DNA from 2 places in the Shewanella sp. SM21 genome. Region 2 is predicted to be linked to the other one. Evidence: predicted binding sites of a transcription regulator. Region 2 holds the regulator's gene; the other holds the start of a gene.
What was found. Region 2 encodes MetJ, which represses methionine synthesis genes. Its sites were predicted from a motif close to TAGACGTCTAGACGTCTA; they were not measured.
Positions count from the first base shown of each region.

Region 1 (6,971 bases), on a different contig from region 2:
GCAACTGGTGCAGCATTCGACGCGTCTTTATCAACGAATCTTTGATCGTTTTGTGAGCAGTCAACGTAATGTCGTGGAGCAGGTTCGCAAAGCCATCGCGGCGAATCAAGTCGAAGATGCGGTGCGTATCGCCCACACCCTTAAAGGCTTAGCGGGTAATTTAAGTTCGGCAAAATTGGTGGAATTAGCGCGTTTGCTTGAGTTGCATTTAACAGAGAAAGCGCCCTATGAAGATGAGTTAGTTCAAATTCAACCGCTAGTGGCCTCTATCTGCGATGCGATTGAACAGGCTAAGCCTGTGATAGTGAATCAAGCCGAGCCTCAAGCGGTGGACTTGCTATCAGATGAGGACTTGAGAGCGGCATTACGGGTCTTACGTCAGAATCTAGATGAAGCCGATGCCAGCGCAGTGGCAAAAATTGATGCGTTAAAGCCGAAGGTGAGTAGTGCGATGTGGCAAACATTAAGCCCCGCTTTATCTATGATTAACCAGTATCAGTTTGATGAGGCAATCGACTTAATTGACGATGTGATTACACAGTTAGGATAGAAAGCGGTAGCGCGAATTTATAATGCGTGACATTGAGTGGAGTTGTTAATGGAAAAAGCAACAATATTAGTCGTCGATGACACACCTGAGAATATCGATATTTTGATTGGTATTTTAGGTGATGATTACAAAGTCAAAGTGGCGATCGATGGCCCGAGGGCGTTAGCGTTAGTGACAAAATCGCGGCCTGACTTGATTTTACTCGATGTCATGATGCCAGGTATGAATGGCTATGAAGTCTGCAAGCTGCTAAAGCAAGAGCCGCTGACCAGCCATATTCCGGTGATCTTCGTGACCGCCTTATCTGAAATTGCTGATGAAGCCCAAGGTTTTGCATTGGGCGCGGTGGATTACATTACTAAGCCCGTAAGTGCGCCTGTCGTTAAAGCGCGGGTTAAAACGCATCTTGCGCTTTATGATCAAAAACGTCTACTCGAACAACAAGTTAAAGTTCGTACCCACGAATTAGAAGAAACCCGTTTCGAGATTATCCGTCGTCTTGGCCGTGCCGCTGAATACAAGGACAACGAGACGGGTCTACATGTTGTGCGTATGAGCCATTACGCCCGCATATTAGCGATAAAGCTCGGCTTACCGACGACCTTTTGTGACTTGATTTTTAATGCGGCGCCTATGCACGATATTGGTAAAATCGGTACGCCCGATGCAGTGCTGAAAAAGCCAGGGAAACTTGATGCGCAGGAATGGGAAATTATGCAGCAGCACGCCGCCATAGGTGCAGAAATTATTGGTGAACATAGCGATCCGTTATTGCAAATGGCCCGTCGTATCGCCTTAACTCACCATGAGAAGTGGGATGGTTCAGGTTACCCCAATGGCTTGGTTGGCGAAGAAATCCCCCTTGAAGGGCGCATCACCGCGATTGCGGATGTGTTCGATGCGCTGACTTCGCAACGGCCTTATAAGCAGGCTTGGACGATTGAAGCGACTATGGAGCTATTTGAAAATCAAGCGGGAAAACATTTTGATCCTAAGCTGGTGGAGGAGTTCAAGCAAATCCTGCCAGAAGCAATTGCTATTCGAGATACTTATTTAGAAAATTGATGCTCGAAGTGCATTGACTAAGATAAAGGCGCCATTGGCGCCTTTATTCTGCTTCAATATTTTATACTAATCATATTAAATCAAAGTATTACGCTTCATCTAATGAGTAGGGCAGGGCTTGGATCGTTAAATGTGATTGTTCATCGTCGGCAAAACGCAGCTGAGTATCATTAGCCGTGTCATTAGGAAGTACGGCGGTTAACAAGACTTGATTGCCACGCTGTACAAACTCAATGATTTGACCGCCACGGCGAAAACTGTCTTCCATCGCGATTTCGAGGCCTGATGCTAGGGTGATTTGAAGATTGGTGTGACCGCGCAAAATATACAGGGCGCGTTTATTACCACCGCGATATTTCATTCGCGCTATGGTTTCTTGTCCCATGTAGCAGCCCTTGTTGAAGCTGATACCGTTAACCGCTTGTAGATTACACATCTGCGGTACGTACTGACTGGCATGGCTGGCGGCAAGATTGGGGTAACCCGCTGCAATCTCTAACGCTTGCCATGCACTGGCGTCAAATACACTCAGTTCCGATTGCGCAACTAAAGCCGCTGCGGCATCTGGTGTTAATACTAAAATAAAACGTTCAGCGTCTTTTAAAATCGCACCGTTTTCAATGAGTGTGAGCTCTTGCTGAATGTCACCAAAATGTTTGTTCACGAATTGGCTTGCCTGTTCACCAGCAACGCCGAGCAGAGTCCACTCAGCGGATGCATTGCTTAAGGTGGCTTTACTAAACACGGCATATTTTTGTAACTGGGGTAAATCGACTTCGATGGCATCCTTTGGCATCAACATAAAGAGTGCATCTTGAATGGCAAAGGTTCTGAAACTGGCCAGCATTTTACCTTTAGGATCGCAATGGGCGCCCCAGCGCCATTGATCCGTGGCCAATGAGCTGATGTCTGTGGTCACTTGGCCATGGATAAAACTGCGGCCTTGTTCTCCAACGACTTTGATGAGGCCCAAATGAGATAAGTTGGTAAGCATAAGTGGAGGCAAGGTAGCGTCCAGATCCCAATGGGGCGTAGAAACTGAAATAGTCATAGCGAGATCCTGAAAATGAAGACGATGTGAGAGGCTAGATTGTAACGGAATTCCAGTTGGCTCAAAAGCATAAGGCGCACATATCTGTGAATGATCTGTGCGCCTTATTATGTGTGCTTTAGTCGATAGGCTTAAAGCGAGTGGAGTTTAAAGTTTAAAACAGCACGCGGGTACGTAATGTACCTTCAATGGCTTTGAGTTCAACTAAGGCTTCTTCCGCTTGAGTTGTGTCTACTTCCATCACGACATAACCAATTTCTGCGGTGGTCTGCAAATATTGGGCGGCGATGTTGATGCCTTTTTCCGAGAAGGCTTGGTTGATCTTGATCAACACGCCCGGACGGTTTTGGTGAATATGCAGCAAGCGCGAGGTGCCTTTATGCGTTGGTAATGACACTTCAGGGAAGTTAACCGCAGAAACGGTTGAGCCGTTGTCTGAGTATTTAGCGAGCTTACCCGCGACTTCGATACCAATGTTTTCTTGGGCTTCGGCCGTGCTACCGCCGACATGCGGCGTGAGTAGAACATTGTCTAAACCGCGTAGAGGACTGATAAATTCATCGTCATTCGATTGTGGTTCAACGGGGAATACATCGATTGCGGCACCTGCGAGGTGACGTTCTTTTAACGCAACGGTTAAAGCTTCAATATCGACTACAGTACCGCGTGATGCGTTGATAAAGATGCTGCCCTTTTTCATCGCCGCAAACTCGGCAGCGCCTATCATGTCTTTTGTTTGTGGAGTTTCAGGGACATGTAAGCTTACTACATCAGCTTGTGCTAATAGGAGTTCTAACGAATGGACTTGTTGTGCGTTACCTAGTGGCAGTTTGTCTTCGATATCGAAGAACACGACGCGCATACCTAAGGTTTCCGCCAGAATACCAAGCTGAGTACCAATATGGCCGTAACCAATCACACCTAAGGTTTTACCACGCACTTCATAGCTGCCCGCTGCGGTTTTCATCCAGCCACCACGGTGAGCGATAGCGTTGCGTTCAGGGATACCCCGCATCAACATAATGATTTCGCCAATCACGAGTTCGGCAACACTGCGAGTGTTTGAGAATGGCGCGTTAAATACTGGGATACCAAGGGATTCGGCGGTGGCAAGGTCAACTTGGTTGGTTCCAATACAGAAACATCCTATCGCGATTAACTTCTCTGCACGTTTCAGCACCTCTGCAGTTAATTGGGTACGCGAACGAAGTCCCACAAAATGCGCATCTTTAATGGACTCAAGTAAGGCTTCATCGCTTAAGGAAGCTTTGTGGTATTCGATATTGGTGTATCCCGCACGTTCAAATACATCGACCGCAGATTGGTGGACGCCTTCCAACAGCAGGATCTTGATCTTATCCTTGTCCAGCGAATGTTTCGCCATGATATGGGTACCCTCTAATTAATAGAAATGTTTCTTATGATATGCTCACAACCTTCACCCACCAAAGTAGCACTTTTTTTGCTCAGTGTGGAGGGCTAGATGGCTAAAGTTAATATTCTAAATTTAGAACAATATCGCATAAGAGGAAGAAACATTGAATAACAAAATCGCATGGTGCGGTATTTACCTCTCAGTTTTGGTGTGGTCGGCGATAAAACCCGCAGATCCTTTCACATGGTGGCTCGAAGCCTTACCTGCATTGATTGCTGTACCGATTTTATTCTTTACTCGCAAACGTTTTCCACTGACACCTTTAGTGTATTTTCTCGTCTTAATACACTGCTGTGTGTTGTTTGTAGGCGCTCATTATACTTACGCTGAAGTGCCGTTATTCGACATGATTGCCGATTGGATGGGTTCAGAACGTAATAATTACGATAAAGTGGGTCATTTTGCGCAAGGTTTTATCCCAGCCATGCTCGCCCGTGAAATTATGTTGCGTAATCAAGCTGTCAAACCTGGGGCTTGGTGCGCGTTTCTTGCTACTTGTTTTGTGCTCGCATTTTCGGCGTTTTATGAACTGATCGAATGGTGGGTTGCCGTGGCAACCGGCGAAGGGGCTGAAGCCTTTTTAGGGACTCAAGGCTATGTATGGGATACCCAATCCGACATGTTTCTTGCCCTCATTGGCGCAATTGTCGCGTTAGCTTTACTGTCTCGTTTTCAAGATAAACAAATCGCGAGACTCAAGCAGAGGATTTAGCGGCTAAAAGTGGGTGATGCTCTCTGTTCGAGTTGTAAGACTTTCTTCCCTGAAATGTATGGTGTGAGTGTGATGACATTGAGTTGTCATACTTTAGTGTTGTTATTGTGTTTTCTTTGTGTTGCAACTTTGGATTGGTAACGTCATAGTTGGAAAGTATTAGGTGCTGGGCGTTGGCCAAGTAAAACGGTATTTTTGACTGTTATTCCATTTTATTGTGGTGAGTTAGTCGAACCTACTAGCATTAAACAGGGAATAGTACATTTGGGTGATGTTTTTCAATCGTTAACTAGTCAGAATTAACTAGGTTAATGGAATGTTGAAAAATCTAACTAAAAAGACGAGTCAAACATACCATTTTGCAATAGAGAATACTTTTCAGGGAGGAGAGTCATTGAGCACAATTAATGAATTGGTTTTTTTACACCAAATGGCCGCGCCATGTCATTTAGCGTTACTCGCTGAATCCATAGGTTTGAAAACGCGTATAGTAAAGCATGCGGCTGAACTGGATTTAGACAAGAGTCGCCGTAGTTTTTATCTGATCACCCAAAAAGGTTCAGCATTAGATAACAAAGGGATACCTCTGTTAGCTTCGCGATTAGTGTCACATTTTCCTGTGGCGCTGTATCAAGTTGAGCGAGACTCCTTAGACCAAGAATCTGCAATGTTACTCGGCATTCGAGGTATTTTATTTGCCGATCAACGTATGGATCTGATGTTAACGGGTTTACGTAAAATGGTGGCAGAGGAACTTTGGTACGATAGAACTTTGCTAAGCAAAATGTTCCGCCGTGTCGTACAAAAGTTAGAAGGTAATAATGAAATGCCCTCTGATACTGTGGCTATGCTGCAGATGCTGACATCCCGTGAACGCACTATCATTCAATTCGTATCGAGTGGTGCGAGAAATAAAGAAATCGCTCATAGGTTATGTATCAGCGAACATACAGTGAAGGCGCATATTTCTTCTATTTTCCGCAAGACCCAGTCTCGTAATCGGGTTGAGCTTTTACGTTGGGCGCAAACCTATCAAACTCACTTTGAGCTGTGCAGTTAGTCAGTTAAAGATATTGGTCGTTAGCTTTTCGCTGTGAGTGGTTAATGTTAATGATTACTAGCATATCAACATAGAAAAGCGGGAATGTTTATTTAAACATTCCCGCTTTTTGTTTAACACCCTTTTTATAAACCACCACCAAAGAGTTTAGCTGTGGTGGTTTAACAGTATTGACTAGTATTGCACTACAGTGGCAACGTTCATATTGCCTGATTGGTTCACGTTGATGCTGTTGTTAGTGCCTGCTTGAGAACCTAACACTAAGTTGTCATTACCCGTTTGAGTGATTGACAGGCTGTTATTGTCACCGCTAACGCCAAATGAATTTGATGCAAATGAAGTGTCGTTATCGCCGCCTACCCAGTTACCGTTACCTGATTGAGTAATTTGCGCGGTGTTTTCATCACCTTCAATAATCAGGTCAATAACGTTAAGATCGCCACTTTGAAGTGCGCTGACATCGGCATTGTTGTTGCCAGCAACAGAAATCAATGTTTCGTTCTCAGCGCCATCTTGCTCAACATCAACTTCGTTATCGCTACCCACGGCATCTACATAAGCAAAGTTCTCATCACCTTCTTGACTAACTTCAATACTGTTATCTTCACCATCAGCGAAGGCAATGATTTCGTTGTTATCGCCTTTAGAAGATAAATCGAAGTCGTTATCTGTGCCGTATGCACCAAAGGTTGCGAAGTTCGCATCGCCTTTTTGTTTCAAGTCAACGTCGTTGCTATCGCCCCATACTTGGAACTCTGCACCGTTGACATCGCCTTTTTGAGTGATAGTAATATCGTTATCATCACCTTGGATATCGGCCACTAACGTATCACCGATAGTGTTGCCGCTGCCATTTTGGGTAATATCGACACTATTGTCATCACCTGTAGTCATCGCAAGATAAGCCGTGTTGCCGGTACCTTTTTGATCCATTGAAATATCGTTTTTGCTGCCGGCCAGTGCGTAAACGAAGCCTACATGGTTATCACCCTTTTGGACCATGTCTACTTTGTTGTTGTCGCCTGCAATACCCTTAGCCGCGCCAAAGTTGTTGTTACCCGCTTGATTAACAGAAACGTCGTTGTTGTTACCCACGTT
Region 1 covers NZ_JAKKRL010000010.1:199,152-206,122, reverse strand. Annotated here, with positions in the region: gene L5L94_RS15340 (PAS domain S-box protein) at 1-550, shown strand, start outside; gene L5L94_RS15335 (two-component system response regulator) at 599-1,615, shown strand; gene ygfZ (tRNA-modifying protein YgfZ) at 1,704-2,666, opposite strand; gene serA (phosphoglycerate dehydrogenase) at 2,821-4,050, opposite strand; gene L5L94_RS15320 (DUF2238 domain-containing protein) at 4,205-4,813, shown strand; gene L5L94_RS15315 (helix-turn-helix transcriptional regulator) at 5,208-5,873, shown strand; gene L5L94_RS15310 (curlin) at 6,048-6,971, opposite strand, start outside.
Region 1: serA (phosphoglycerate dehydrogenase) is a predicted target of MetJ. The motif match lies at 4,139-4,156, and genes of this name have one in related genera.

Region 2 (6,971 bases):
ACCCACCTCGGCCTTGAGCTCTGGGCCGCTGTTGTCTAAGGATGCCACATATCTGAGCACCTTATTTTGCTCCGCCGCCGCACCATACTGTTGCAGCAGATCGGCATCTAACTCGGCAATGCGGGTGAGAAATTGATCTAAGGGAATATCCGCCAAAGCGGCTGGCACGAGTGAACGCAGTTCAATATCTTCAAGCTCGATTTCAAGGCCAATCTCACGGGCTAAGATAAGCAGTTTACGCTGCATATCGCGGCCGGAGAGATCGTCGCGAGGATCGGGTTCAGTAATACCTAAGCCTCTGGCTTCAATCACTAATTCTGAAAATGGCTTACTAGTATCGTATTTCTCAAACAACCAACACAAGGTGCCGGAGAAAATCCCGCCCACCGCTTCAACGCTATCACCGCTGTTACGCAGATCATTTAGCGCATGTTGGATAGGTAAACCAGCGCCACAGCTGGCGTTATAGCGCCAAAACAAACGACGATTACCCAGTTGCTGCTTTAACTCTCGATAGAAAGGCAGTGGACCCGAGCCCGCAAGTTTATTCGCGCTCACCACATGGATGCCACGCTCGAACAGTTCTGGATATTGCAGCGTCAAACTGGCGCTGGCACTGATATCTAAGGCCACCAGCTCATCGCAATTAACTTGCTCTAATTGCTCGAATAAATGTTCATACTGCCAAGGCGTTGCTTCAGTATTAAACTCTGTTTGCCACGCGGCAAGATTAATCCCAGTGGATTTAATCAAGGCTTTACTCGAACTGACTAAACCGACTAACTCAACACTGGCTTCGAGTTCATGGTCTAGTGAGGGTGAAACCGACTTAAACAGATCGATCCAAGCCTCACCGATATTACCCACACCGAGCAGCAGGACGCCAATGCGTTTACGCGGGCCAGCGCAGCGACGGTGAACTTTTTGGGTTAACAGATTCACCTGTGACTGGGGCACTAACGTCACTAAACTTAAATCGCCACTGAACAAAGGTTTAGCATCACGGCTCAGTAAACGCGCGAAGCTGCGGCGATAATGTTCGGCGTCGGCACTTACTAATGCGACTAAACCAAAATCTGTGTTGATCTGCTGCTCGCTGATCCCTAATGCTTCTGCCTCAGCATCGAGTAATCTTTGAACTTGTTTTTGATTCTCAGCGGTATAGGCAAGTTCAACCCTTTGATGGGCAGAGGTCCAATGGGCCAATGGCGTTAAACCCGCGGCAATCAATAAATCTAATAAACGAGTTAACTCCCCTGTGAGTTTAAAGCCGAACAGGACAACTGCATTGAGGTTAGTCACCACAGGCGCGCTCGCCGACGAACTGTGGGGTGCGATTAAGGTAAAGTCGGTGTGGGATGCATAACTTGAGCGTACCGCTAAACTCACTTCGGTATTAAACAAAGGCTGCAGAGTGCGCGAATGTAATACTGGCGAGCCTAAACGCGCTAGGCGATCGGCTTCGGCAAGTGACATGCTTTTCAGTAACTTGGCATCGTTGATTTTATTAGGATCGGCGTTGAACACCCCTTCCACATCGGTCCAAATGGTCACGCGCTCGATATCGGCGAGACTAGCAATCAGGCTAGCGCTAAAATCTGAACCATTACGGCCAAGTAACAAGGTATCGCCACGCTCGTTAGCGCAGATAAAACCTGTGATCACTAAGCGTTCATTGGGATGCGCGGCTAATAGGGCTTGTACTTTAGCGCGGGATTCTTGTACCCGAATTTGTGGCACAGCGGCTTCATCGGCCACTAAAATTGAACAGGCATCCACATGGCTTGCCGCCACGCCAGATTCGCGCAGCAGCGCCGCCATTAAACGTGCCGACCAACGTTCGCCAAAGCTCACCACATGGTTAATTTGGTATTCGTTGCGCTCATCTAAGGACAACAAGCTGATCAGTTGCGCTTTATCAGTGGCCAAACGCTCACGCAGATCGCGGGCTTGTTCATTCGACAACAACTGCTCAATCAACCCCTGTTGGTAACTGATCAGCACTTGTAATTCTTCTTGCCATAGCTGACCCGCATCACGCAGCGCTAATAATTTATACAGGAAATTCGTGCTCTTACCCGCCGCAGAGACCACCACGAGATCATCACTATGACCGTGGGTTAACAGGATATGGGCGACTCGACGATAACAATCGGCATCCGCTAAACTGGAGCCACCAAATTTATGTAAGTGACAACGTGCCATCTATTATTCCTCTACTGACAAGCCGCAACGGCGGCTAATCCTGCTTGAATATCTGCAACTAAATCGGCGGCATCTTCAATACCCACCGATAGACGCAATAGGGTGTCCTTAATACCAGCCTCGAAACGCGCCTGCGGCTCCATGGCTCTGTGGGTCATAGTGGCGGGCACTGCCACTAAACTTTCAACGCCACCTAAACTTTCCGCCACGCTAAATAAGCTGAGTGCACCTAAAAAGGCCACCACTTCGGCCTCGCCGCCTTTGAGCTCAAAGCTCAGCATAGCGCCAAAGCCCTGTTGTTGCTTGGCCGCAATGGCGTGACCAGGGTGATCCGCAAGACCGGGGTAATAGACTTTGCTCACCACAGGGCTTTGGGTTAATACCTCAATAATACGCTGGGCATTGGCTTGATGCTCGCGAATACGCACCGCTAAGGTACGCAGGCCACGCAGGGTCAGATAACTGTCGAAGGCTGAGCCCGTTAAGCCTAGAGTGTTCGACCACCAATGTAAGCTTTCGCCGATTTGCGCGTCTTTGGCGACCACAGCGCCGCCGACCACATCGCTGTGACCATTGATATATTTAGTGGTGGAGTGGATAACGATATCCGCGCCTAACAATAGGGGTTGTTGCAATATTGGCGATAAAAAAGTGTTATCGACCACCACCAGCGCGCCGACCCCATGGCTCGCCTTAGCAATGGCTTCGATATCTACCACACGCAATAACGGGTTCGATGGGGTTTCGAGCCACACCATCTTGGGATTCTGCGCAATAGCGGCGGCTAACGCTTGGCTGTCGGTTTGGTCGACCACAATGAGCTTAAACTGGCCTTTCTTCGCCAAGTTGGTAAATAAACGGTAGGAACCACCATAGCAATCATGGGGCACAACTAATAGGTCATCAGGGCCGAGCAAAGTGGTCACTAAGGTGATGGCCGCCATGCCAGTGCACGTCACTATGCCAGTGGCGCCCTTTTCTAATTGGGCTAATGCTTCACCTAAAATGCAGCGAGTTGGGTTGCCTGAACGACTGTAATCGAATTCGCGGGGATTTTTATGACCATCGAAGGCGTAATTAGTCGACAAATAAATCGGTGGCACAACTGCGCCATATTGAGTATCGCTTTCGATACCCTGACGCACTGCCAGTGTGGCTAATTGACGCTCTGCCATGGGTGGACTCCTAAATTCGATAGACTGATAGAGATGTCTGGACGTCTAAATGTACCTAAGCCCAACGCCATCGTCAATAGGCGTGAAGACGTTTAGACGTCTGAACATAAAGAAATCTGTTTGCAATCACAAAGAAATAGTAGCAATAATTTGACTGTTCTTTGTAAGGGTTTAAAATCTGCCCCGAATTTAGCGTTATAACAGGTGAGTCAATGACTGAATGGAATGGGGAATACATCAGCCCCTATGCTGAACATGGCAAGAAGAATGAACAAGTAAAAAAAATTACTGTGTCTATTCCGCTCAAAGTGCTTAAGGTCCTCACGGACGAACGTACTCGTCGTCAGGTCAATAATTTGCGTCACGCCACCAACAGCGAGCTGTTGTGTGAGGCATTTTTGCACGCCTACACTGGCCAGCCATTGCCCAACGATGACGATCTGTCAAAAGATAACCCAGACAGCATTCCCGCCGAAGCCAAGTTGTTGATGGATCAAATGGGAATCGAGTGGGAAGACATGGAATAGCGACTCGTCGCTTTCCAAGTCATATCACAGTGCTCATCAATAGGGATCGTTAACGATCCCTTTTTGTTTATACCCAAGCGACTTCAAACTTTAAATTTCACCATCTTGAGTTGGTTTGGGATATAGGAAATCCTATGTTTTCTATGATAGATCCACAGACACTCGCCTTAGCCTCGCTGGTCGTGTTTCTGGGCGCATTAACCCAAAGTCTGATTGGGTTTGGGCTTGCGGTTGTCGCCAGTCCTTTGCTGTATATCGTCGATCCACAACTTGTACCTGCGCCTGTTATTGCTATGGGTTTCTCCATCGCCCTGCTGACCTTAGTGCGTGAACGCGGTCACTTAGAATTCAATGGCTTGCAATATGCGCTCATAGGTCGCGTGCCCGGCGGTTTTATCGGCGCGAGTTTATTGCTGTTTGCGCCTCAACCTATACTCGGTTTATCCATCGCCGCCATTGTGACTGTCGCAGTGATCCTCAGCCTGTATAAATTCAGCCTGCCAGTGAATAAGAAAACCCTCTTCGGTGCAGGCGTGGTTTCAGGGATCTTCGGCAATATCGCCGCGATTGGTGGCCCGCCGATGGCGATTTTGTTGGCAGGCAAAGATGCCTCGCAGTTTCGCGCAGCCCTGTCGGCCTTCTTCATTTTTAGCTCCATGATTGCATTGATCATTTTAGCGATCACTGGCTTATTAGAATTAAAACATCTGTGGCTGTCGTTGATGCTGCTCCCCTCTGTGATTTTAGGTTACTTAGTCGCAGGACGATTAGTGGGCCGTGTCGATAAAGAGAAGACAAAGATGGCGACATTAGTCCTGTGCAGTATCAGCGCTTTAGTGCTAACGGTGAAGTCGGTTATCGAGTTATTACCCCAATAAGCGTCCTGCTTATACTGGCAAACCTTCTCACGATTCAAACAATAAAAAAGCACTGACATTGCCAGTGCTTTTTCTTTATCTATCAATATGTAAAGCCAGCTTACACTCAGCTTAAATAGCTTTGCCCTGCGTACACAATAAAGTGTCTTAAGGCGAGTACGCCCGTTAAGCTCGCACAAGCCACCATGATCATCGCCCCCTTAGTGTGGCGAGTCGCGGCGGGTAACAGCATAAACAGCAATGGAATACCAAAGCCAATTCCGACAACACCTATCCAGAACACGCTTGCCCATAGCCCAGACGTTAACGATGCTAAGGCCGCAGCCGCCGCGCCGCCCTTGAAGTACAAGGCGCAGAACAACATGAACAGGAACAGAATTTCAATCGCCATCACAGGCAATTCTAAACCGTGCATCTTCACTAAAGTTTTGTCGTGGCTGTCAGTCTTAAACATCAGCAAAGCCAGTACCGCATTTGCCGCAGCGCCCGCCGATAGACCTGACACTAAAAACAGCGCAGGCAGTACCGCAGTGTTGAGCATAGGATAAGCATTCATCGCCGAAATTAAGAAGCCAGTGTAAGCCCCTACGCCAATGGCGAGGACAAACAACAATACTTCAATCAGCTTTCGAAATGGCATAAGTAACTTAGCGATAGGTGTTAGGAAACCCAACCCCCATTTTGGTAAGTCATCCCGCAGCACAATAATGGCGTACGCAAAAGCTAAGGGAGAATACGCCAGCAGCGCCAGTACCCCGATTGCCATCACAGACTGGAAGTTATAGTGAATTAAGATCAACCAGAAGTGGAATGGTTTGGTTAAGTCAAACACTAAGCAAGCTAGACCTAAGCTAATTGCTACAGGCCCAATAATGGCTGCCGCCTTAAGAATGCTGCTTTCAGCTCCCGCGCTGAGTTCCTTATTCGCCCAGCGCAAACCAATGCCAATCAGTAAACTGCCCGCGGATAACCCCGCCATAAACAGGTAAACGGCGATGACCCAGTGCCAAGTGACAGGATCATATTGCGCCATGTCGCCCCAAGTATTGTTCATAATCAAATCCCCCCTCTTTTGGTAGGAACGCGATATACCCTAGGTTTAGTACCCAAATGGGTTTTATCTTGGTAAGTGATTTTAGTGTTGAGCATGATGGCCACTTCACTGCTTGGATCATTGGCATCACCAAACACTAAGGCATCGGTTGGACACACAGTCACACACGCTGGCTCTTCGCCCCGTGCTAAACGACTGTCTTTACAGAAGTTACACTTATCCGCGGCCTTGGTTTCTGGGTTCATAAAGCGCACTTTATAAGGGCACGCTGCCACACAGTACATACAACCGACACACTTCTCGGTATGGATAGAGATAATGCCATCTTCACCCACATAGGCCGCGCCTGTTGGGCACACTTTAACGCAGGGTGCATCTTCACATTGCTGGCAAGATACCCTGTGATATTTGAAATGCAGATTGGGCATCTCACCAAAGGGGCCTTCCACACGCACTTGCAGACGAGTTACGCCTTCGGGTACGCCATTTTCACTGCGACACGCCACGTTACAAGCTTGGCAGCCGATGCACTTATTCTCGTCGTGCACCATTACATATCGTTTATTCATTTAAGCCTCCGATTAGCGCTTTGCCAGCGTGACGCCCGTGGTGTGCACTGTCATGCCACACACAGGAGCAGTAACGTGCGGCAGTAAGTTACCGCAGTGGATACCTTTGCCCGTTGCTCTGACCAACTCTTTGTTTTTAGAACCAAAGCCCATGTAAGCAAACACAGTATCTTGGCGAATACCCGGCGTGACTAAGGCATGGCCTTCTTCTGTGCCAACACTGCTGGTTAGGCGGATTGGGTCGCCATTGCTGATCCCTAACTTGCCCGCAGTAACGGGGTGAACCCACACAGCGTTATCCGACATCAGGTTAGCGAGCATAGGCACATTGTGGGTGGCGCCATTGGTGTGCACCGCCACTTTGCCTTGGATAAAGTACAGCTCATCTGCTTTTTTAAGATTCACTTCGCGGAACTTGATCACCCCACGGCCCGGTGCCATGGCTTCGACTTTCGCGGAAGTGAGTTCAATCTTGCCACTCGGGGTTTTAAAGGTCAGTGCGCTGGCGTAAGTGCCGTCTTCATCGGCAGGTCGCGCATTGGGGTATGCCTTAATAAACTCGG
Region 2 covers NZ_JAKKRL010000016.1:90,671-97,641, forward strand. Annotated here, with positions in the region: gene L5L94_RS18740 (bifunctional aspartate kinase/homoserine dehydrogenase II) at 1-2,205, opposite strand, end outside; gene metB (cystathionine gamma-synthase) at 2,217-3,380, opposite strand; gene metJ (met regulon transcriptional regulator MetJ) at 3,593-3,907, shown strand; gene L5L94_RS18755 (sulfite exporter TauE/SafE family protein) at 4,042-4,785, shown strand; gene nrfD (NrfD/PsrC family molybdoenzyme membrane anchor subunit) at 4,892-5,839, opposite strand; gene L5L94_RS18765 (4Fe-4S dicluster domain-containing protein) at 5,842-6,408, opposite strand; gene phsA (thiosulfate reductase PhsA) at 6,421-6,971, opposite strand, start outside.